DNA from 2 places in the Escherichia albertii genome. Region 2 is predicted to be linked to the other one. Evidence: predicted binding sites of a transcription regulator. Region 2 holds the regulator's gene; the other holds the start of a gene.
The links. The regulator PurR, encoded in region 2, represses purine synthesis genes. The targets are predictions, from matches to a motif close to CANGCAAACGTTTGCNTG.

Region 1 (12,604 bases), 1.6 Mb from region 2:
AGAGAAACTCGATGCCTGGCTGGCAGCGCACACTATCGCTGAAGTGAAAGAACGCTTTGCGGAACTGAATATCGCCTGTGCCAAAGTGCTGACCGTACCGGAGCTGGAAAACAATCCACAGTATATCGCTCGCGAGTCGATCACCCAGTGGCAAACGATGGACGGACGCACCTGCAAAGGGCCGAACGTGATGCCGAAATTCAAAAATAACCCAGGCCAAATCTGGCGCGGTATGCCATCACACGGCATGGACACCGCCGCCATTTTGAAAAATATCGGCTACAGCGAAAACGACATCCAGGAGTTGGTCAACAAAGGTCTGGCCAAAGTTGAGGATTAAACGCGCGGCGCGCGTCGATTTGCCCGACGCGCGCCCGCCCAATCACAAACGAACAAAATGGATAGAGGTGCAATGGATATCATTGGCGGACAACATCTACGTCAAATGTGGGACGATCTGGCGGACGTTTACGGTCATAAAACGGCGCTAATTTGTGAATCCAGTAGTGGGAACGTCAACCGGTATAGTTATCTTGAGTTAAATCAGGAAATTAACCGCACGGCAAACCTGTTTTATACGCTGGGAATTCGCAAAGGCGACAAGGTTGCACTACATCTCGACAACTGCCCGGAATTTATCTTTTGCTGGTTCGGACTGGCAAAAATCGGCGCGATTATGGTGCCGATTAACGCTCGCCTGCTGCGCGAAGAGAGCGCGTGGATCCTGCAAAACAGCCAGGCGTGTCTGCTGGTAACCAGCGCACAATTTTATCCTATGTATCAGCAGATTCAGCAGGAAGACGAAACACAGCTACGGCATATCTGTCTGACAGATGTGGAGATTCCCGCTGATGACGGCATAAGTTCGTTTACTCAACTAAAAAATCAACAACCAGCCACCTTGTGCTATGCACCGCCGCTATCGACCGACGATACGGCGGAAATTCTTTTTACCTCCGGTACAACCTCTCGCCCGAAAGGGGTGGTAATTACCCATTACAATCTGCGCTTTGCCGGATATTACTCCGCCTGGCAGTGCGCACTGCGTGATGATGACATCTATCTGACGGTAATGCCTGCATTTCATATCGATTGCCAGTGTACTGCGGCAATGGCGGCATTTTCTGCCGGGGCCACCTTTGTGCTGGTCGAGAAATACAGCGTCCGCGCCTTCTGGGGACAGGTACAGAAGTACCGTGCCACCGTTACCGAATGTATTCCGATGATGATCCGTACCCTGATGGTACAACCACCTTCTGCGAATGACAGGCAACACTGCCTGCGGGAAGTGATGTTTTATCTCAACCTGTCAGAGCAGGAAAAAGACGCTTTTTGTGAACGCTTCGGCGTCCGCTTGCTGACGTCTTACGGGATGACGGAAACCATTGTGGGCATTATCGGCGATCGCCCCGGCGATAAACGTCGCTGGCCGTCGATTGGTCGGGCGGGATTTTGCTACGAAGCGGAGATCCGCGACGATCACAATCGCCCGCTCCCGGCAGGTGAAATCGGAGAAATCTGCATAAAAGGCGAACCAGGGAAAACCATCTTCAAAGAATATTTTCTCAATCCGCAGGCCACCGCCAGAGTCCTGGAAGCCGATGGCTGGTTGCATACCGGCGATACGGGATACCGCGACGAAGAGGGCTTTTTTTACTTCGTCGATCGCCGCTGCAATATGATTAAGCGCGGCGGAGAGAACGTCTCCTGTGTGGAGCTGGAAAATATTATCTCCACGCATCCGAAAATTCAGGACATTGTGGTTGTAGGTATTAAAGACGCTATTCGCGATGAAGCCATCAAAGCATTTGTCGTGCTGAATGAGGGTGAAACATTAAGTGAAGAAGAATTCTTCTGTTTCTGCGAGCAAAATATGGCGAAATTTAAGGTGCCGTCTTATCTGGAGATCAGAACCGATCTGCCGCGTAATTGCTCGGGGAAAATAATCAGAAAGAATCTGAAATAAATGAAACGGCAGGGAACTACCCTGCCAACTAATAATCACGTTCTAAAAATAATATGCATTCTTTGCAGGGGCGTTATCGTCCCTGAAAAAGCCAAAATGGAGAAAAGGAATGAGTGAATCATTACATCTGACCCGCAATGGATCAATTCTGGAAATTACCCTTGATCGTCCAAAAGCGAATGCCATTGATGCAAAAACCAGCTTTGAAATGGGCGAAGTATTTCTTAATTTCCGTGACGATCCGCAATTGCGCGTCGCCATCATTACCGGTGCCGGAGAGAAATTCTTTTCCGCAGGCTGGGATTTAAAAGCGGCAGCGGAAGGCGAAGTGCCGGATGCTGATTTCGGTCCGGGGGGTTTTGCGGGTTTAACCGAAATTTTTAATCTCGACAAACCGGTCATCGCCGCCGTGAACGGATATGCCTTTGGCGGCGGCTTTGAACTGGCGCTGGCCGCAGATTTTATTGTCTGCGCGGATAACGCCAGCTTCGCCCTGCCGGAAGCCAAACTGGGCATCGTTCCAGACAGCGGCGGCGTGCTGCGTCTGCCGAAGATCCTACCACCTGCCATCGTTAATGAAATGATAATGACCGGCAGAAGAATGGGCGCAGAAGAGGCGCTGCGTTGGGGGGTAGTCAACCGCGTGGTTAGCCAGGCGGAGCTGATGGATAACGCCCGCGAACTGGCACAACAACTGGTTAACAGCGCCCCGCTGGCAATTGCGGCGCTGAAAGAGATCTACCGCGCCACCAGTGAAATGCCCGTGGAGGAAGCATATCGTTATATTCGCAGCGGCGTACTGAAACACTATCCATCGGTTCTGCATTCGGAAGATGCCATTGAAGGGCCGCTGGCGTTTGCCGAGAAGCGCGATCCGGTATGGAAAGGGCGTTAACAATAGATGAGCTACTACGCCTTCGAAGGATTAATTCCTGTGGTTCATCCTACGGCGTTTGTCCATCCCAGCGCGGTATTGATTGGTGATGTGATTGTGGGAGCCGGTGTTTACATCGGTCCCCTCGCCTCACTGCGCGGTGATTACGGGCGGTTGATCGTGCAAGCGGGGGCCAATATTCAGGATGGTTGCATCATGCACGGCTACTGCGATACCGACACCATTGTGGGGGAGAACGGCCATATCGGTCATGGTGCTATTCTGCATGGCTGTGTGATTGGTCGTGATGCATTGGTCGGGATGAACAGCGTAATTATGGATGGCGCAGTCATTGGCGAAGAAAGCATTGTTGCCGCCATGAGCTTTGTCAAAGCGGGTTTTAGTGGCGAGAAACGCCAGTTATTGATGGGCACGCCAGCCCGCGCGGTACGCAGTGTTCGTGATGACGAGTTGCACTGGAAGCGGTTGAATACCAAAGAGTACCAGGATTTGGTTGGACGCTGCCATACAGCGTTACGAGAAACACAGCCATTGACACAAATGGAGGAAAATCGTCCCCGTTTGCAGGGGACGACGGATGTTGCGCCAAAACGATAACACCGCCGGATACCCCGTAGGCCGGATAAGATGGGCCAGCATCGCATCCGGCAACCAGGCCGCACGGTATCAACGAAATTAAATTAACGACGCATACTCTTCGACAACATCATCTGCCACTTCTGCTCGCGATTCAGCTCCGTAAGCGGAACGGCTGGAATACGCGGCGTCTTTCTCAGAGCCACTAATTTTTCCCGACTGTTATGCCGCAGACGCGCATAGATTTGCGCATCAATCTCAACCACTTTTACTAACCGCTGACACTGGCATCCCCGCCCTTCCAGCTTATTAGGGATCATCTTAACTTCGCAGCTTATTTCTGCGACTTCCGACAGAATATAAGTCAGGGTATTAATCGCCTTGCTGTGTTCAATATCGAAATGGATAGAAATCTCTCTTGCTGTCACCCACCGGTTTTCAGCCATCATCCATTCGGCGATTAACAAATAGAGTGGTTTTTCAACATATCCTTCACACATACAAACTCCAGTTTCACAAATTAAAAATCTGGCTATGACTTGTTCGGAATGAATAAAACAAGGCCATATTAAAATTGTGGATATATCGATAGTATGCAACTTAACTGTGGATTAGTGTGAGCTAAATCCTGCTTATGCCATCAAAAATATAAATTCCAAGAAAGATTTGCTTTATAGGCAACAAAACGGTCCTCAGCAGAGAACCGTATTCGTTATTCGATCAAAATAGCGGATAAAAAATATCCGCCATAACACATTATTATTTGATCTGTGCGTGCATTTCCTGTACCGAAATAACTTTTTCGGTCGCATCGGCATTCAGCGCCATCGCAGTGGCAAAACCACCGTTCAGGGTGGTGTCATAATGCACTTTATATTGCAGCGCACTACGACGAATCACGCGGGAATCTTCAATTGCGCGGCGACCTGAGGTGGTGTTGATGATGTAGGTATATTCGCCATTCTTGATACGGTCCTGAATGTGCGGACGACCTTCATGCACCTTGTTTACCAGACGCGGATTGATGCCCGCTTCGCCCAGCACAATCGCCGTACCGTGGGTCGCATCCAGTTCAAAGCCCTGTTTCAGCAGTTTTGCCGCCAGGTCCACCACGCGCTCTTTGTCACCTTCACGCACAGAGAGCAGCGCACGACCGTGTTTCTTCATGGTGGAGTTGCTACCCAGTTGTGCTTTGGCAAACGCTTCAGCAAAAGTGCGACCCACGCCCATCACTTCCCCGGTAGAACGCATTTCTGGTCCTAACAGCGGGTCAACGCCAGGGAATTTGTTGAACGGCAGCACCACTTCTTTCACCGAGTAATACGGCGGGATAACTTCTTTGGTCACGCCCTGCTCAGCCAGCGTTTTACCTGCCATCACGCGCGCCGCCACTTTCGCCAGCGGTACACCGGTCGCTTTGGAGACGAACGGAACGGTACGCGCTGCACGCGGGTTAACTTCAATCAGGTAGACTTCGTTGTTTTTCACCGCAAACTGCACGTTCATCAGGCCGCGCACCTGCAATTCGAAGGCTAGTTTCTGCACCTGTTGGCGCATCACATCCTGTATTTCCTGGCTTAAGGTGTACGCTGGCAGAGAACATGCGGAGTCACCGGAGTGCACGCCCGCCTGTTCGATATGTTCCATGATGCCGCCAATCAGCACCATTTCGCCGTCGCAGATGGCGTCCACATCGACTTCTACCGCGTCATCGAGGAAGTGGTCCAGCAATACCGGCGCATCGTTAGACACGCTGACCGCCGTCTGGAAGTAGCGGCGCAGGTCGGCTTCGTCGTAAACGATTTCCATCGCGCGACCGCCGAGAACGTAAGACGGGCGCACCACCAGCGGGTAACCAATCTCTTTCGCCTTCTCTACCGCCATTTCAATGGTGGTCACGGTGGCGTTCGCCGGTTGTTTCAGTTTCAGACGGTCAACCGCGTGCTGGAAGCGTTCACGGTCTTCCGCACGGTCGATGGCATCCGGGCTGGTACCGATAACCGGTACGCCAGCAGCTTCCAGCGCGCGCGCCAGTTTCAGCGGGGTCTGACCGCCGTACTGCACGATAACGCCTTTCGGCTTCTCAATACGCACAATTTCCAGCACGTCTTCCAGGGTTACCGGCTCGAAGTAGAGACGGTCGGAAGTGTCGTAATCGGTGGAAACGGTTTCCGGGTTACAGTTAACCATGATGGTTTCATAACCGTCTTCACGCAGCGCCAGCGAGGCGTGTACGCAGCAGTAGTCGAACTCGATACCCTGACCGATACGGTTCGGACCGCCACCCAGCACCATAATTTTTTCACGGTCGGTAGACGGATTCGCTTCGCACTCTTCTTCATAGGTGGAGTACATGTACGCGGTGTCAGTGGCGAACTCTGCCGCACAAGTATCCACGCGCTTGTAGACCGGGTGCAGGTCATACTGGTCACGCAGCTTGCGAATTTCCGCTTCGCGTACGCCCGCCAGTTTTGCCAGACGCGCATCGGCAAAGCCTTTACGTTTCAACTGGCGCAGGAAGTCAGCGTTCAGGCCAGTGATACCCACTTCTGCCACTTTCTCTTCCAGACGCACCAGTTCTTCGATTTGTACCAGGAACCAGCGATCGATGTTAGTCAGATTAAACACGCCATCCACAGACAGGCCTGCGCGGAAGGCATCGGCGATGTACCAGATACGCTCTGCGCCAGCGTCTTTCAGTTCACGGCGGATTTTAGTCAGCGCTTCCGGGTCATCAAGGCTGACTTTCGGGTCGAAACCCGTCGCGCCAACTTCGAGGCCGCGCAGGGCTTTTTGCAGCGATTCCTGCTGGGTGCGACCAATCGCCATCACTTCGCCAACCGATTTCATCTGGGTGGTCAGACGGTCATTAGCCCCGGCAAATTTCTCGAAGTTGAAGCGAGGAATTTTCGTCACAACGTAATCGATAGACGGTTCGAAGGAAGCCGGAGTGCGACCGCCAGTGATGTCATTCATCAGTTCGTCGAGGGTATAACCGACCGCCAGTTTCGCTGCCACTTTGGCAATCGGGAAGCCGGTGGCTTTCGACGCCAGCGCCGAAGAACGGGATACACGCGGGTTCATTTCGATAACAATCAGACGACCGTTTTTTGGGTTAACCGCAAACTGGACGTTAGAACCGCCGGTTTCAACGCCGATTTCACGCAGTACCGCCATCGAGGCGTTACGCATGATTTGGTATTCTTTGTCGGTCAGCGTTTGCGCTGGCGCTACAGTGATGGAATCACCAGTATGGATGCCCATCGCGTCGAAGTTTTCGATAGAGCAGACGATGATGCAGTTGTCGTTTTTATCACGCACCACTTCCATCTCGTACTCTTTCCAGCCTATCAACGACTCATCAATCAGCAGCTCTTTGGTCGGGGAGAGATCCAGACCGCGGGCACAAATTTCTTCAAATTCTTCGCGGTTATAAGCGATACCGCCACCGCTACCGCCCATGGTAAAGGATGGGCGAATAATGCACGGGAAACCCACTTCAGCGGCAACCGCCAGCGCTTCTTCCATTGAGTGTGCGATGCCGGAGCGCGCAGTTTCCAGACCGATTTTCTTCATCGCCACGTCGAAACGGCGACGGTCTTCTGCTTTATCTATCGCGTCAGCGGTGGCACCAATCATAGTGACGCCGAACTCTTCCAGCACGCCCTGACGTTCCAGCTCCAGCGCACAGTTCAGCGCCGTCTGACCCCCCATCGTCGGCAGCACTGCATCCGGGCGCTCTTTTTCAATAATCTTGCGTACCACTTCCCAGTGAATCGGCTCGATGTAGGTTGCATCGGCCATTTCCGGGTCGGTCATGATGGTCGCTGGGTTAGAGTTCACCAGAATGACGCGGTAACCCTCTTCGCGCAGGGCTTTACATGCTTGCGCGCCAGAGTAGTCAAACTCACACGCCTGACCGATAACAATCGGGCCCGCACCCAGAATCAGGATACTTTTTATATCTGTACGTTTTGGCATGGCTCTTTTACTCCTGATTACTTAGCGGTTTTACGGTACTGCTCAATTAACTCGATAAAGCGGTCGAACAACGGCGCGGCGTCGTGCGGACCGGGGCTGGCCTCAGGGTGGCCCTGGAAGCTGAATGCCGGTTTATCGGTGCGATGAATCCCCTGTAACGTACCGTCGAACAGGGATTTGTGTGTCACGCGCAGGTTTGCAGGCAATGTTGCTTCATCCACCGCAAAACCGTGGTTCTGGGCGGTAATCATCACCACGTTTTTCTCCACATCTTTAACCGGATGGTTGCCGCCGTGGTGACCAAATTTCATTTTGATGGTCTTCGCACCACTGGCCAGCGCCAGCAACTGATGGCCGAGGCAGATACCAAATACCGGAATATCGGTTTCGAGGAATTTCTGGATGGCGGTAATAGCGTAATCACATGGTGCCGGGTCGCCAGGACCGTTGGAGAGGAAGATGCCGTCTGGATTCATTTTCAGCACATCTTCAGCCGGGGTTTGCGCCGGAACGATGGTCAGGCGACAGCCTCTGTCCACCAGCATACGCAGGATATTGCGTTTGGCGCCGAAATCATAAGCCACCACATGGAACGGCAGCTCGTCTTCTTTTTTCGCTTCTGGCAGGCCGCCGGTCAGCGTCCAGCTCCCTTGTGTCCAGCTATAGGTTTCTGCGGTGGTCACATCTTTTGCCAGATCCATACCGTTCAGACCTGGGAACGCGCGGGCTTTTTCTAATGCCAGCACCGCATCCGGGTTATCGCCCGCGATGATGCAACCATTCTGTGCGCCCTTTTCACGCAGCAAACGCGTCAGCTTACGGGTATCGATATCGGCAATCGCCACGATGTTATGGCGTTTCAGGTAAGAAGAGAGGTCTTCGGTATTACGGAAGTTGCTGGCAATCAGCGGCAGGTCGCGAATCACCAGACCTTGGGCATGTACCTGAGAGGATTCTTCATCGGCTTCATTGGTGCCGACATTACCGATATGAGGATAAGTAAGAGTGACGATTTGGCGAGAATAAGAAGGATCAGTGAGGATTTCTTGATAACCGGTCATTGAAGTATTGAAAACGACTTCCCCAACCGCCGAACCTGTTGCCCCTATGGCCCGACCGTGAAACTGGGTTCCGTCTTCCAGAACCAATAGCGCTGACTTAATCAAAACACCCTCCAGAGAATATTCACTCACTTTATTTGCATATTAATTCACAATGATGACGTGAATCAATGCAAATCTGCTTACCGACGAATTTCTGGCAAACGGCGGCATTCTGGAGATAAGTGGGTTAAATGTCAACTTAATGACGGGATTTTTTATATCATTTCGCGGCTCATGCATGTTTTACAGGCATTAAGCGATAAAAATATCACATAACATTGTCTGGAAAACGCTTGCGTAACGAGAAGATTGCATGAAATAAAAACACGTAGAAAAAAGTGGACCAAATGGTCAAAATTTACATTAAAACAACAAAAACAGAAGGTAAAAGAGGTTATTTTTAGCACTTACTGAAAATTTTAAAACATAACGACAAAAATAAAAGGGCTAAAAACAAAAGCCCTTTGCAATCATGCATATACAACTATTGTTTTTGTGCAAAAACAATAGTTTTGCTATTAAAAACCATTGAGTTTAAGCACATCTCGCATATCAAAAAGACCACTTTTCTTGCCATTTAGCCACAATGCCGATCTTATCGCACCGTTAGCAAAGGTCATACGGCTGGAAGCTTTATGGGTAATCTCCAGGCGCTCGCCGATATCAGCAAACATGGCAGTGTGTTCACCAACGATGTCCCCCGCCCGTACAGTTGCAAAACCAATAGTACCTGGCACACGTTCACCGGTATGGCCTTCACGACTGTAAACGGCGCAATCTTGCAGCTCTTTATCCAGAGCGTGGGCAATCGCCTCTCCCATTGCCAACGCAGTACCTGATGGCGCATCCACTTTATGCCGATGATGTGCTTCAATAATTTCGATATCGGTATAGTCCCCCATCACTTTCGCCGCTTTCTCCAGCAACTTAAGCATGACGTTAACACCGACACTAAAGTTGGCGGCAAAGACAATCGCAATATCTTCAGCGGCATTACGAATCGCCAGTTTTCCTGCTTCGTCAAAACCTGTCGTGCCAATCACCATCCCTTTACCGTGCTGGCGGCAAAAAGCCAAATGGTTCAGCGTACCTTCCGGGCGGGTAAAATCGATAAATACATCGAAATCATCTTTTACCGCATCGAGGCTGCTTTGCACGATAACACCGGTTTTTCCGGCTCCTGCCAGTTCGCCTGCATCGCTGCCCAATAAAGAAGATCCTTCACGCTCCAGCGCCGCACCAAGCTGCACGCCTTCTAATGCCAGCGCCGCCTGAATCAACTGGCGGCCCATACGTCCTCCGGCTCCCGCGATGGCAACGCGGATGTTTGCATCATGCATAGCTATTCTCTTTTGTTAATTGCATAGATCGTTTTCAGAGTAACCAGCGCATTGCTACGCCGCCAGCCAAAAACGCCGATAATTAGAATTTAATGATAAACAGGGAGGGATATCAGTGGAAGGCATGACGCAAAAACGGCCACGTCATGCCCTCTGGCATTATGCCTGGTTTTGTGATTTTGACGGCAGGCAGCACATTATTAGCAGAAATATGCCCGTAAAAGGGATCAACACGACAATAGCAAACCACCACCCCGAATGCCCGATATCGTGCATCCTTCTGACGACTAACGCTATCGCTGGTACAGCAAAAATCAACGTTAAGAGAAATGAAACGGGCAGCGCATAAAAAAGGAAAACACCGTAATCACGGTCAATTGTTGCCGCACACCACCAGCATAAAAGCGGCAGCAAGCAGATAGCGACACTACCACTCATAAACGACCAGAACTCAGAGCGGGTGGCAACGCCTTTATAATTAAAGATATTCTTCCACCCCGCTAAATACGCTTCTCCATACGTCATTAAGCACCTCCTTGCTCTGCAATTACTTTGCCAGGGCTAAGACCTCAGCGACCCACTGGCGAAAGCCGTTCACGTCCAGATCCAGCGCCACCCGAACGTTGGCGGGTTTACCCATGCGACCTTCAATATCCACAACCGTAGTACCGGAGGTAAATTCGCCCTGAGTTTCCACCGCAACAAAACACGGTTTGAGAGTGAACAAGTCCGGGCGCACCAGCCAGGCGATGGCACAGAGATCATGCATTCGCAGACCGCTTTGCATACTGCCGCTGCGATAGTGGCTAAACAGCGCGTGGAGCATTTTTCCGGTGCGATTTAATTCAGGCAACGTGGAGAGATACTCCGGGGTTAACATCGCCTGATTGGTGACGTCCAGACCACACATCACAATATCCAGCCCACTCTGGAAGACCTGAGCAGCAGCTTCAGGATCGACAGCAATATTAAACTCGGCATTTGGTGTTAAATTACCACGCCCCGCTGACCCCCCCATGATCACCAGGCGACGAATATTCGGTTTGCATTCCGGGCATTGCGAGAGCAGTAACGCAATATTGGTCAACGGGCCAATTGCCACCAGCGTAATAGGCTCTGGAGCTGTCATTAACGCATCCCGAATAGCAAGAAAGGCTGGTTTCTCTAATGGTTTTCGGTTGTGCTCAACGAAGTCGTAACCTTCCATGCCTGATTCGCCGTGAACATGCGATGCATCGCGCGGCGCACGCACCAACGGCACGGCAGCCCCCTGAGCGAGAGGGATATCCGCATTCCAGAAATGCAACAGTTGCAGCGCGTTTCGGGTAGTTTTCTGTACGGAAACATTGCCTCCAACGGTAGTCATTAGCTGAAGATCCAGCTCAGGGGCAAAAAGCGCGGCGGCAATTGCCGCAGCATCGTCGATACCGGGATCGGTATCTAAAAAAATTGGCAAACGCATATTTTCTCCATAAAAAATGCCGGTAACAAGACCGGCATTCTCGCATAACTTAGGCTGCTAATGACTTAATCGACTTCACGAATATCCACACGCAGTTCTTTCGGCACTTCGAAAACGATGTTTTCTTCGCGGCCTTCCAGCGGAATAGCTTCGCCGCCGCCAAGCTGCTGTAAACGTGCAACCACATTCTGCACCAGAATATCCGGGGCCGATGCGCCGGCGGTCACGCCAACACAATTGACGCCTTTCACCCACTCTTCCTGGATGTCTGCTGCATCGTCAATCAAAAATGCGTGTCTACCCATGCGCTGCGCCAGTTCTGCCAGGCGGTTGGAGTTGGAAGAGTTTTTCGACCCCACCACTAACACCACTTCCGCCTGCTCCGCCAGAGCGCGTACCGCTTCCTGACGGTTGGTGGTGGCATAGCAAATATCATCTTTACGCGGCCCGACGATTTTCGGGAAGCGTTTACGCAACGCGTCGATCACATCGGATGTGTCATCCACCGACAGGGTGGTCTGGGTCATAAAAGAAAGCTTCCCTTCATTTTTGACTGTCAGTTTCCACACATCTTCCGGCGATTCGACCAGATACATTCCCCCTTCCGGGTTGCTGTACTGGCCCATCGTACCTTCTACTTCCGGGTGACCGGCGTGACCGATGAGAATTGACTCTTCACCACGGCGACTGGCGCGGGCGACTTCCATATGCACTTTGGTCACCAGCGGACAGGTCGCGTCGAATACCGTCAGATCGCGGCTTTTCGCTTCATTGCGTACCGCCTGAGAAACACCGTGCGCGGAGAAAATCAGAATCGCGCCGTCCGGCACTTCACTAATCTGCTCAATAAAGATAGCGCCACGCTCGCGCAGGCTATCGACCACGTAGCGGTTATGCACCACTTCGTGGCGGACATATATCGGTGCGCCGTAAATGGCCAGCGCGTTTTCAACAATGCTGATAGCGCGGTCTACCCCGGCACAAAAACCACGTGGGTTGGCCAACAGGATCTGCATGTTACGCCTCCAGTGCCGGATCGATTTCCAGCACTTCAATATCAAAATGAACGGTCTGCCCGGCCAGCGGATGGTTGAAATCAACGGTAATAGAATCGCCGTTAATTTCGCGGATCACGCCAGGCATCTCACTGCCATCCATTGCGGTAAAAAGCATTATTGCGCCAATTTCTGGCTCGCCTGCCTCCATAAACTCCCGACGGGAGAAGTACTGAATCAGGTCCGGTGACGGCACGCCAAACGCCGCATCAGGCTCCAGCGAAAA
Region 2 (12,604 bases):
TCTGGAACCACACTTTCTACTGGAACTGCCTGGCGCCAAACGCGGGTGGCGAACCGACAGGTGAACTGGCTGACGCTATCGCCGCGTCTTTTGGCAGCTTTGCCGATTTCAAAGCACAGTTTACTGATGCTGCCATCAAAAACTTCGGCTCCGGCTGGACCTGGCTGGTGAAAAATAGCGACGGCAAACTGGCTATCGTTTCTACCTCTAACGCCGGAACTCCGCTGACCACCGATGCAACTCCGCTGCTGACCGTTGATGTCTGGGAACACGCTTATTACATCGATTATCGCAATGCTCGCCCTGGCTACCTGGAACACTTCTGGGCGCTGGTGAACTGGGCGTTCGTGGCGAAAAATCTCGCCGCATAATCACTGATGGCAAATGCAACATTGCCTGATGCACTACGCTAATCAGTCCTGCGCAAATGAGGCGTTAACAGTGTATCCGGCGCAATAAATTGCATTTTATCAGTAACCTGTAACGCAGAAGGTACGCCTTCTGCGTTTTTGTTTTATTAACTGTTGGCAACACCAACTGCTTCGGGTCATTTTCTGGCTGACACAAACATCAGCAGTAACAAAACCATTAACTGAACGCTCGGTCATTTTGCTAACAAAGGAAAGAGGATGTGAGGGAACATAAGCTCCCTCGGGAGGAAATCAGTGCAGCGCGGCTGTCAGACCCACGGCCACGATCAAACCCAGAACGATAATAGTTGTTACCAGTGAAAATTTAAGGTCGGTGCTCATCAAGTTTTCTCCTTTCTTATTACCACACAAAAAGTGATATTACGCATTTTTACACACTGCGATGAAAAAATCTCCCGGCATTTATTATGATAAGTGCTTTTACCACTTCCCCTTTTCGTCAAGATCGGCCAAAATTCCACGCTTATACTATTTGCGTACTGGCCATTGACCCCTTTCTGACGCTCCGTGTCGTTTTTTCGGCGTACCGCAACATTTTTGTTGTGCGTAAGGTGTGTAAAGGCAAACGTTTACCTTGCGATTTTGCAGGAGCTGAAGTTAGGGTCTGGAGTGAAATGGAATGGCAACAATAAAAGATGTAGCGAAACGAGCAAACGTTTCCACTACAACTGTATCACACGTAATTAACAAAACACGTTTCGTCGCTGAAGAAACGCGCAATGCCGTGTGGGCAGCGATTAAAGAATTACACTATTCCCCTAGCGCGGTGGCGCGTAGCCTGAAGGTTAACCACACCAAGTCTATCGGTTTGCTGGCGACCAGCAGCGAAGCGGCCTATTTTGCCGAAATTATTGAAGCAGTTGAAAAAAATTGCTTCCAGAAAGGCTATACCCTGATTCTGGGTAATGCGTGGAACAATCTTGAGAAACAGCGTGCCTATCTGTCGATGATGGCGCAAAAACGCGTTGATGGCCTTCTGGTTATGTGTTCTGAGTATCCAGAACCGCTACTGGCAATGCTGGAAGAGTACCGTCATATTCCGATGGTGGTGATGGACTGGGGGGAAGCAAAAGCAGATTTTACCGATGCGGTCATCGATAACGCGTTTGAAGGCGGCTACATGGCTGGACGCTATCTGATTGAACGCGGCCATCGCGAAATCGGCGTTATTCCTGGCCCTCTGGAGCGCAACACCGGTGCTGGCCGTCTGGCTGGCTTTATGAAGGCAATGGAAGAAGCCATGATCAAGGTGCCGGAAAACTGGATTGTACAAGGTGACTTTGAGCCGGAATCCGGTTATCGCGCCATGCAGCAAATCCTGTCGCAATCACACCGCCCTACTGCCGTCTTCTGTGGTGGCGATATTATGGCGATGGGCGCACTCTGCGCCGCTGACGAAATGGGTCTGCGCGTGCCGCAGGATGTTTCGCTGATCGGTTATGATAATGTGCGCAACGCTCGTTATTTTACCCCGGCGTTGACTACTATCCATCAGCCGAAAGATTCACTGGGTGAAACGGCATTCAACATGCTGTTAGATCGTATCGTCAACAAACGCGAAGAACCGCAGTCCATTGAAGTTCATCCACGCCTTATTGAACGCCGCTCCGTAGCTGACGGCCCGTTCCGCGACTACCGTCGCTAATCGTTCACTACGGGAGCCTCTTCCGGTTCCCGTAGCCACTCCTTATTAAGAGTCTCGCTGTCCCCCAGATAGTCCAGCAGCCAGGTCAATGCTGGTGACATATCATTCTGCTGCCAGGTCAGACAACATGCCGAATCAGGGAATGGATTTTCCAGTTCCAGTGCTACCCATTTCTCCTCGTTAAGCCACGGTTTGGCGAAATGCGTCGGCACCATGCCAATACACAATCCAGCGGAAATACACGTTGCTGACGACTCCCAGTCAGGCACTACAAGTCTTTTTTGGTTATCCAGCAGCCAAGTAATACGTTTTGGCAACGTTCGTGAGGTGTCCTCGCGCACCAATGACGGCCAATTACGCAACGTATCATCGCTGAACGGCCCCGCCATAGACGCCAGTGGATGATGGCTGGCGACAACGCAACTCCAGCTTAACATCCCCATATCACGGAAGGCATAACGTCCTCCGACCGGAATCGCTCGTGTCGCGCCAATCGCCAGTTCGACACGCCCGTCGGAAAGCGCATCCCAGACGCCATTAAATACCTCCTGAAAAACCAGAAGCTCGACGTCATCAAAGTGGCGATAAAAATCAACGATCAACTGACGAGTACGCTCTGGCCTGACAATATTATCCACCGCGATGGCTAACTGTCCGCGCCAGCCGTTGGCAATTTGCTGACATTGCTGGCGGGTGATCTGCATTTTTTTGACAACAGAACGCCCCTCTTTTAAAAACCACGCTCCGGCAGCGGTCAATTCCACATCACGGTGACGGCGCTCAAAAAGCGGCACCGCCAGCCACTCCTCCAGTTGACGCACGGTATAGCTGACAGCGGAAGGAACGCGATGCAACTCCTGGGCTGCAGCGCTAAAACTGCCATTTCGCGCTACCGCATCAACAACTTCGAGAGAATATTCTGACCACATAGTTTGCCTGCAAAATTTTTGAAACCAGTCATCAAATATTACCGTTTCACAACAGGAATTTCACTCCCTACACTTTGCGGCGGTGTTTAATTGAAGAATTTAGAGAATATACATGCAACCTGGGAAAAGATTTTTAGTCTGGCTGGCGGGTTTGAGCGTACTCGGTTTTCTGGCAACCGATATGTATCTGCCCGCTTTTGCCGCCATTCAGGCCGATCTGCAAACGCCTGCGTCTGCCGTCAGTGCCAGCCTTAGTCTGTTCCTTGCTGGTTTCGCCGCTGCCCAGCTTCTATGGGGGCCGCTCTCTGACCGTTATGGTCGTAAGCCCGTGTTACTAATCGGTTTAACGATTTTTGCTCTGGGTAGTTTAGGCATGCTGTGGGTAGAAAACGCCGCCACTCTGCTGGTATTGCGTTTTGTACAGGCTGTTGGGGTCTGTGCCGCGGCAGTTATCTGGCAAGCATTGGTGACGGACTACTATCCTTCACAAAAAGTGAATCGCATTTTTGCAACCATCATGCCGCTGGTTGGGCTTTCTCCTGCTCTGGCGCCCCTGTTAGGTAGCTGGTTGTTGGTTCATTTCTCCTGGCAGGCCATTTTCGCCACCCTGTTTGCCATTACCGTGGTGCTGATTTTGCCTATTTTCTGGCTTAAACCCACCACGAAAACGCGTAATGATAGCCAGGATTCACTGACCTTTACCGATCTGCTACGTTCTAAAATCTATCGTGGAAACGTGCTGATTTATGCAGCCTGTTCAGCCAGTTTTTTTGCGTGGCTAACCGGTTCTCCGTTCATTCTTAGCGAGATGGGCTACAGCCCGGCGGTCATTGGTTTAAGTTATGTCCCGCAAACTATCGCGTTTCTGATTGGTGGTTATGGCTGTCGTGCAGCATTGCAGAAATGGCAAGGCAAGCAACTGTTACCATGGCTGTTGGTACTGTTTGCTGTCAGTGTTGTGGCAACCTGGGCTGCTGGCTTCATTAGCCATGTTTCACTGGCCGAAATTCTGATCCCATTCTGTGTGATGGCTGTTGCCAATGGCGCGATCTACCCGATTGTTGTCGCCCAGGCGCTGCGTCCCTTCCCACATGCAACTGGACGCGCCGCAGCACTGCAAAATACGCTGCAACTGGGACTGTGCTTCCTCGCAAGTCTGGTGGTTTCCTGGCTTATTAGCGTCAGTACGCCGTTATTTACCACCACCAGCGTGATGTTAGCAACGGTGGCCCTGGTTGGCCTGGGCTATATGATGCAACGTCGCGAAGAACCTGACTGTCAGCCTCATGGCAGCACCGAAGCTGCTCATAGCGAATCGCATTGATCTATATCGATATCTTTATGATTAGGCTGCTAACAAAATTTTGTTGTATGATTGAAATTAGCGGCCTATACTAAATTCCGGTTGTTAAGATTACGATAAATATTATGTTTTTACGGGGACAGGAGTGTTCCCGACTCACTATGGATGGTCATTTCGGCAAGGGTTCCTCCTTTCCCTCTGTTCTACGTCGGATTATAGACTCGCGGTTTTTTTCTGCGGGATTTCTCACAAAGCCAAAAAAGCGTCTACGCTGTTTTAAGGTTCTGATCACCGACCAGTGATGGAGAAACTATGAGTTCATCGTGTATAGAAGAAGTCAGTGTACCGGATGACAACTGGTATCGTATCGCCAACGAATTACTCAGCCGTGCAGGCATTGCGATTAACGGCCCTGCCCCGGCAGATATTCGTGTTAAAAACCCCGATTTTTTTAAACGCGTTCTGCAGGAAGGTTCGCTGGGGTTAGGCGAAAGTTATATGGATGGCTGGTGGGAATGTGACCGACTGGATATGTTTTTTAGCAAGGTCTTACGCGCAGGTCTCGAAAACCAACTCCCTCATCATTTCAAGGACACATTGCGCATCGCTGCCGCGCGTCTCTTCAATCTACAAAGTAAAAAACGTGCCTGGATAGTCGGTAAAGAGCATTACGATCTTGGCAATGATTTATTCAGCCGTATGCTGGACCCCTTCATGCAGTATTCCTGCGCTTACTGGAAAGATGCCGATAATCTGGAATCTGCCCAGCAAGCGAAGCTCAAAATGATCTGTGAAAAGTTACAGTTAAAACCGGGCATGCGTGTGCTGGATATTGGCTGTGGCTGGGGCGGACTGGCGCACTATATGGCGTCCAAATATGACGTGAGCGTGGTTGGCGTCACGATTTCTGCTGAACAGCAGAAAATGGCCCAGGAGCGCTGCAAAGGTCTGGATGTCACCATTTTGCTGCAAGATTATCGTGATCTGAACGATCAATTTGACCGCATTGTTTCTGTTGGGATGTTCGAGCACGTCGGACCGAAGAATTACGATACCTATTTTGAGGTTGTGGATCGTAATCTGAAGCCGGAGGGTATTTTCCTGCTGCATACTATCGGGTCGAAAAAAACAGATCTAAATGTTGATCCGTGGATTAATAAATATATTTTTCCGAACGGTTGCCTGCCATCTGTTCGACAGATTGCACGCGCCAGCGAACCTCACTTTGTGATGGAAGACTGGCATAACTTCGGCGCCGACTATGACACCACATTAATGGCCTGGTATGAGCGATTCCTCGCTGCATGGCCTGAAATTGCTGATAATTACAGTGAACGCTTTAAACGAATGTTTACCTATTATCTGAATGCTTGCGCAGGCGCTTTCCGTGCGCGTGATATTCAGCTCTGGCAGGTGGTGTTCTCTCGCGGGGTTGAAAACGGCCTCCGTGTCGCACGCTAAGCGTTATTTTATCGCCCCCGCTCTGGGGGCGATTTCATCTTAAAGTCAGGCTTCAGTATCCGGCTGATTCATAGCGTTTTCCCGCGCCGCCAGTACACGTTCCACCGTATCTACCACCGCCTGGGTTTGCGGATCGATTTCGATGTTGACCCGTGCGCCAAGTTTTTTCTTACCGAGCGTAGTACGTTCCAGCGTTTCTGGAATTAAATGCACGCAGAAACGGGTTGGCGTCACTTCGCCTACCGTCAGACTAATACCGTCGATACCAATAAATCCTTTATACAGGATATATTTCATCAATTGCGTATCTTGCACTTTGAACCAGATCTGACGATTATTTTCCGAAGTTAATATTTTCGTTACTTCTGCGGTGGTCATAATATGACCTGACATTAAATGCCCGCCAATTTCATCGCTGAATTTAGCCGCGCGTTCCACGTTTACCCAATCTCCAACCTTTAAATCACCAAGATTGGTAATCCGCAACGTTTCTTTCATCAGATCAAAACTGATGCGGTTGCCATTAATTTCCGTTACGGTCAGGCAACAACCGTTATGCGCCACAGACGCCCCCGTCTCCAGTCCATTCAGCATATGGTCGGGTAACTCCACCACATGGGTACGAAAATTGGGTTTCTCATCTATCGACACCAGTTTAGCGGTGCCCTGCACAATCCCCGTAAACATACTTACAACTCCTGAATTCAGTTAAGATATTCTGTTCAGCACAATAGCAGGTGGAAAACGCCCTTACCAGTGAAGGGATCAGAATGGCTATTTTTTCACTGGAGAATTAATAAATCCTCGCTACAATAGACCGGAATTCCCCTGCTTCTTCTTTTTGCTGCCCATTCAGGCGGCTTTTTAGTCTCTCATATAACAACAATATAAAAGGTGTTTACGTGCAGAAGTATATCAATGAAGCGCGTCTGTTATTAGCATTAGCTATCCCGGTGATTCTCGCGCAAATCGCCCAAACCGCGATGGGTTTTGTCGATACCGTTATGGCTGGCGGCTATAGCGCTACCGACATGGCGGCGGTCGCTATCGGTACCTCTATCTGGCTTCCGGCAATTCTTTTTGGTCATGGCCTGTTGCTGGCGTTAACGCCGGTCATTGCCCAACTAAATGGTTCCGGGCGACGTGAACGTATTGCGCATCAGGTGCGACAAGGCTTCTGGCTGGCTGGCTTTGTTTCCGTACTCATTATGCTGGTGCTGTGGAATGCGGGCTATATTATCCGCTCTATGCAAAATATCGATCCAGCGCTGGCAGACAAAGCGGTAGGTTATCTGCGTGCGTTGCTGTGGGGCGCGCCTGGCTACCTGTTTTTCCAGGTCGCACGTAACCAGTGCGAAGGACTGGCAAAAACCAAGCCAGGAATGGTGATGGGCTTTATTGGCCTGCTGGTTAACATTCCGGTGAACTATATCTTTATCTATGGCCATTTTGGCATGCCGGAACTCGGCGGCGTCGGTTGTGGCGTAGCAACTGCGGCTGTTTACTGGGTGATGTTCCTCGCCATGCTTTCCTACATTAAACACGCACGCTCAATGCGTGATATTCGTAACGAAACAGGTACCGCCAGACCTGATCCGGCAGTAATGAAACGACTGGTACAACTTGGTTTACCTATTGCGCTGGCGCTATTCTTTGAAGTGACGCTGTTTGCGGTAGTGGCACTGTTGGTATCTCCGCTCGGTATTGTTGATGTGGCAGGCCATCAGATTGCCCTGAACTTCAGCTCGCTGATGTTCGTTCTGCCAATGTCGCTGGCGGCGGCGGTTACTATCCGCGTAGGTTACCGTCTGGGTCAGGGTTCAACATCAGATGCACAAACCGCCGCACGGACCGGGCTTATGGTTGGCGTTTGTATGGCGACGCTAACAGCGATCTTTACTGTATCACTGCGGGAGCAAATCGCCCTGCTGTATAACGATAATCCTGAAGTTGTAACGCTGGCAGCGCATTTAATGTTGCTGGCGGCGGTGTATCAGATTTCTGATTCTATACAGGTAATTGGCAGCGGGATTTTGCGTGGTTATAAAGATACGCGTTCTATTTTCTATATCACCTTTATCGCGTATTGGGTGTTGGGCCTGCCGAGCGGCTACATTCTGGCACTGACCGATCTGGTGGTTAAACCAATGGGACCTGCAGGCTTCTGGATCGGCTTTATCATCGGTCTGACGTCGGCGGCCATCATGATGATGTTGCGTATGCGTTTCCTGCAACGTTTGCCGTCAGCAACGATTCTGCAACGCGCAGCACGCTAATAAAGACAGGCGCAATCGGCAACGATTGCGCCTTATTTTTTACGCAGGCTGGAGAGTAGCGCCAATACCGTCTGCATCCGGCTGCAATTTATGCGCGGCGCAGATAGGTTGCCGGCTGGCGTCTGTTATTTCGACGTGAATATTGCCGCTCACTTCCCCTTTCACACCAATGAACTCTGGTGAAATCTCTTTCGCACTGGTTTGCAGGCAAACCGTTCCTTTTCCGCGCAGGCGTTTCACTTTCAATTGCACACGCGTTGCCGCCGAAGTGATCAGCCACACCGTTCCATCATCAAGATTTAACTCACCAACACGAAAAGTGACATCGTCACCTTTTACCGTACTTCCGTCGAGAATCAACACACCGCCCTGCTGGACTGTCACTGTTGACTGCTGTAAGTCAGCGCCGTAACCGATAATCAAAGAGCTCCCCTCTTGTACGGTAACTCTGCCCATTAACTCAACCGGCGCACAATCTTCTTCTACGACAAACTTATCGTCTGCGCTGGTCGGTGACATCACAATCACTGTGCCGCCCTTGATTGCCGCGTTTTCCAGCGTTCCGGCATGAATTTCAACCCGACCTCCGGCGTTAACGGTCAGATCTTTAGTCTTACCGGAGCTATAGAGCTGTAGGCCATCCGTTCCCAGGCGATAAACCGCTCCGTTTTCAACATTCGTATTTTGGTCTTCGCCCCCCAGATTATTCATAGCGCCGCTCGTAAGGCTTGTATTACTGGCTCTTCCTGCCAGCATAAAGACGCCGCCGTGATTAATCTCACAATTGATGGCCTCCCCGCCTGGGTAAACCAGCAATTCACCGCCGTCATCTACCACGGCTGCAAACGTTGTCCCGTTGACCAGCAGACCACCGCCCTGGTCGAGGATGATTTTTTCTGCCCGGTGACCAGCCAGAACACGTAAATTGCCGCCATTTTCCAGCAATAAACCGCAGGCATAGCCTTGATCAACGCTAAACTCACCTTCAGGATGGCGACCATTAACAGTGGCAAGCGTTGAGAGGCTTAATGCCCCACCGTCAGACTGGACGATATCAGTAGCAATTGCGCCATCATTTACTGACAACGTGCCATCATTGGCATATTGCGTACCTTTGGCAACACCGCCGGCTTCCACTTTCAGCCAACCGGCGCCAGTTACTACAGTGTTTTCTGCTCTTCCGCCCGCCTCGACAATCAACTCGCCATCGGTAAGTTGAGTCGCACTAATAACTTCGCCAGCATGAACAATGTGTACTTTCCCATCGCTCATCAAATTTTTTGCATCAGATCCCATGATTTATTCCTTTGCTGCATCTGTGTGCCCTTATCACTAACTAAGTGTAAAGGCTATGACGGATTAATCCACGATAGAATTGAGATCGTGGCAAACCACCCTGCATACATCCAGATGAGCGAAGTATTTGATAGCAGCAAATGTAAATATAACCCTGAGCCCCCCCTTGAAAATCAACAAAATATAGCCAATTTGCTTAAAAGCTCTGCAAACGGTCGAAATACCGAAGAAAATTACATTTTGCCTCTTGCCACCTTCCCACTCTGTCGCTAATATTCGTCCCCGTTGTCACCTACAACGTTGCGTTCATAGCTCAGTTGGTTAGAGCACCACCTTGACATGGTGGGGGTCGTTGGTTCGAGTCCAATTGAACGCACCATATTGCGTCCGTAGCTCAGTTGGTTAGAGCACCACCTTGACATGGTGGGGGTCGGTGGTTCGAGTCCACTCGGACGCACCAGATTATCTTAGTCTGGTCTCCTCTTCTTTTTCCTCTATTTATCTTCTGTATTCAACGCGTTAAAAGATTTACACTGTTTCTGTACGTGTTATCAGAAGGAAAATAACAATGGCAACTTTATTACAACTTCACTTTGCCTTTAATGGTCCCTTTGGCGACGAAATGGCAGAACAGCTTAAACCGCTTGCCGAATCGATTAACCAGGAACCCGGTTTCTTGTGGAAGGTGTGGACGGAAAGTGAGAAAAACCACGAAGCCGGTGGGATCTATCTTTTTACTGATGAGAAAAGCGCTCTTGCCTATCTGGACAAACATACAGCCCGCCTGAAACATCTCGGCGTCAATGAAGTGATTGCCAAAGTGTTTGACGTCAATACGTCATTGAGTCAAATCAATCAGGCAAAGCTCTCCTGATCTTTTCCCCGACAACCTTGTTATGTCCTGGCGCTGACGGTTTGCCCAGGAATTGAGGAGGTATCAGCACTCAACAAACTGATGCTGCTCATTGAGGCGGTAGCAGACTCCGGCGCGAATATTATCCTCGCCTTCGATGGCAACAGCGAAGCGAACTCTTTCCCCGTCATGATATGCCAGCGCTGCACTGCCGCCCGGTCCGAGAATAATTGAGTCCACCGAGCCCGTGCTGACAACTGTTGAATTTTCACCACTGGCAATGATGTGGACATTGTCACCGCTATTGGCAATCTTCGCGCTAGCGCCAAAACTGACTATCTGCACCATATCGCCATTACTGGCGATATGGCACCGTTCACCCAATGTGCATACGCGTACCCGCATTCCGCTGTTCGCAATACGGCTACTGTCTCCGGCACTGCTGATCCGTGTTGAATTACCCGCCACCGCCACGCGAGCACGTTCTCCTGAACTACCAATATGGCTGTTAAAGCCCACACTGCCCATCCGCACGCTATAACCCATACTGGCAATTTGCGCTGCATACCCTGCGGTAACTATTCTGACGTTATCGTCGCAACATCCTGTTCGGGCGTTATCATCCGCACTGGCAAACTGACCGCAAAATACATTTTCCTCAGGCTCGTTAGCCAACTTTTGCATCGCGAAAATATCCTGACGGGCAAAATTTTCGTCCGTCAGCCATTTTTTCCATGCGTACTCAACCAGACTGTCCGCCCAGTCAGTAAAGCCTTCAGCGATCAGCGCATGGTGAATATCGGCATAACCTCCCCCCTCAGGGAAGCGACGTAGAAACCATCGGTACATTACTGCCCCGATGCACCACTCCCGTAGATCCGTTCGCGTAATGATCATCCGTTAATGCCGATGATAACCATCTACCATACATTTGAAGGTTTCGCCCGGTGTGCGTCCCGTCGTGCAAAGATAGAGATGGCCGAAGATAAAAAAGAAACTCATAAATGCCAGGGCAAAATGCGCTTGTAATAACCAGTATCTTACGCCGGGAAAAAGGCTGCCTACAGTTTGCGGATAGAGAGAAAGTAATCCCGTTAATAACAACAATGGCAATAGTCCATACATCACGCCCAAATAAGCCGCCTGTTGTAGCGGATTAAATTTAGACTGCGCAGTCGCCGGAAAAGGATGTGATTCCCCCTGCATGATGCCAAACAGATAAAATCGCGTTTGTTTAACCGCTCGTCCCAGCCAGCCCTGACGACGAATAATATAGTGATGACCATTACCGCCAACGGCATTAATCAGAACGAAGCCAAACCAACATGCCAACAACAAAAACCCACAAACCTCATGAACCGCAACCAGACTTTTGACGACCGTAACGCTGACCAGTGCAAAATGGTTGATAAACCCACTCGCCAGCAGTAACAAAAAAAGTAACGCGTTCGACCAGTGCCATAATCTGACAGCCTTGCTGTAGAGATAAACCTTCTCACCATGATCAGAGGAAGGTTTCTTTACGCCACGGGCACGAAGCAAGGCATGCAATCCCAGCACCAGCCACATTCCAACCAGCAGCAGCCCGGCAATCACCAGCCACACGGGCCAGAACTCCGCAGAAAACTGTGGCACATAGTTCGCTAACTGGCTCTGAAACTGTTCGGCATTTTGCGACGGGTTCATACATTTTCCTTTTTAATCAAATGTTGACCGAACCGACGATACAGATGCGGCTTTCCTGCGCCCGGCAGTTGATATTGATAGTATTTATTTTCCTGTAACCATGCCTGAATTTCTGGGCTATCTTCACGACCAAAGAGCAAGGCATGTTCCGGGCAAGCGCTGACACAAATGGGCGGAAAGCCTTTTGCCAGCCGGGTCTCGGCGCAGAAATCACATTTATCCGCCACTTTGGTCAACGGGTTAAGGTATCGAACCTGATACGGACAAGCCCCAATACAATAACTACAGCCAATGCACTGCGATTTTTCCACTCGCACGATCCCTTGCTCATCGCGCCGCGATGCCCCTGTCGGGCAAACATCAATACAGGGAGCATCCTCACAGTGCTGACAGGACTGGCGAAAGAAATGATACAGCGTTTCGTTATTGTTATCGGTGACAGGAATATGTGCGATAGACAAACGGCTCCCTTGCGCCGGTACATGGTTCGTTTTGCGACATGCCCGAGCGCAAATATTACAACCATTGCATCGTGACTCATCGTGAATCATGGCGTACCGAACTTTTTCTGCTTGCCTGGCGTTCGCTAACAGAGACGGCGCTGATCCAGTAAAAAAGATTACTGTTCCCATCCCCAGAACAAATTTGCGTCGAGTGAAGGACATCTGATTATCCTCTAATGCTGTGGCTGCGACTGTCCACTCTGTCCATGATATCTCCCTGA

Region 1: a site for PurR is predicted at 8,804-8,821, ahead of carA (glutamine-hydrolyzing carbamoyl-phosphate synthase small subunit). Genes of this name have one in related genera too.

Annotation. Positions count from the first base shown of each region.
Region 1 is NZ_CP117568.1:3,771,501-3,784,104, reverse strand. Features, by position in the region: gene caiB (L-carnitine CoA-transferase) at 1-340, shown strand, start outside; gene caiC (crotonobetaine/carnitine-CoA ligase) at 413-1,966, shown strand; gene caiD (crotonobetainyl-CoA hydratase) at 2,076-2,861, shown strand; gene caiE (carnitine operon protein CaiE) at 2,868-3,458, shown strand; gene caiF (carnitine metabolism transcriptional regulator CaiF) at 3,542-3,937, opposite strand; gene carB (carbamoyl-phosphate synthase large subunit) at 4,197-7,418, opposite strand; gene carA (glutamine-hydrolyzing carbamoyl-phosphate synthase small subunit) at 7,436-8,584, opposite strand; gene dapB (4-hydroxy-tetrahydrodipicolinate reductase) at 9,040-9,861, opposite strand; gene PS053_RS18295 (DUF805 domain-containing protein) at 10,021-10,386, opposite strand; gene rihC (ribonucleoside hydrolase RihC) at 10,409-11,323, opposite strand; gene ispH (4-hydroxy-3-methylbut-2-enyl diphosphate reductase) at 11,389-12,339, opposite strand; gene fkpB (FKBP-type peptidyl-prolyl cis-trans isomerase) at 12,341-12,604, opposite strand, start outside.
Region 2 is NZ_CP117568.1:695,868-708,471, forward strand. Features, by position in the region: gene sodB (superoxide dismutase [Fe]) at 1-371, shown strand, start outside; gene cydH (cytochrome bd-I accessory subunit CydH) at 663-752, opposite strand; gene purR (HTH-type transcriptional repressor PurR) at 1,051-2,076, shown strand; gene punR (DNA-binding transcriptional activator PunR) at 2,073-3,005, opposite strand; gene punC (purine nucleoside transporter PunC) at 3,118-4,329, shown strand; gene cfa (cyclopropane fatty acyl phospholipid synthase) at 4,621-5,769, shown strand; gene PS053_RS03350 (riboflavin synthase) at 5,815-6,456, opposite strand; gene mdtK (multidrug efflux MATE transporter MdtK) at 6,672-8,045, shown strand; gene PS053_RS03360 (AIDA repeat-containing protein) at 8,085-9,341, opposite strand; tRNA gene PS053_RS03365 (tRNA-Val) at 9,644-9,720, shown strand; tRNA gene PS053_RS03370 (tRNA-Val) at 9,725-9,801, shown strand; gene PS053_RS03375 (monooxygenase) at 9,910-10,215, shown strand; gene ydhT (protein YdhT) at 10,279-11,091, opposite strand; gene phsC (thiosulfate reductase cytochrome B subunit) at 11,095-11,880, opposite strand; gene PS053_RS03390 (4Fe-4S dicluster domain-containing protein) at 11,877-12,545, opposite strand.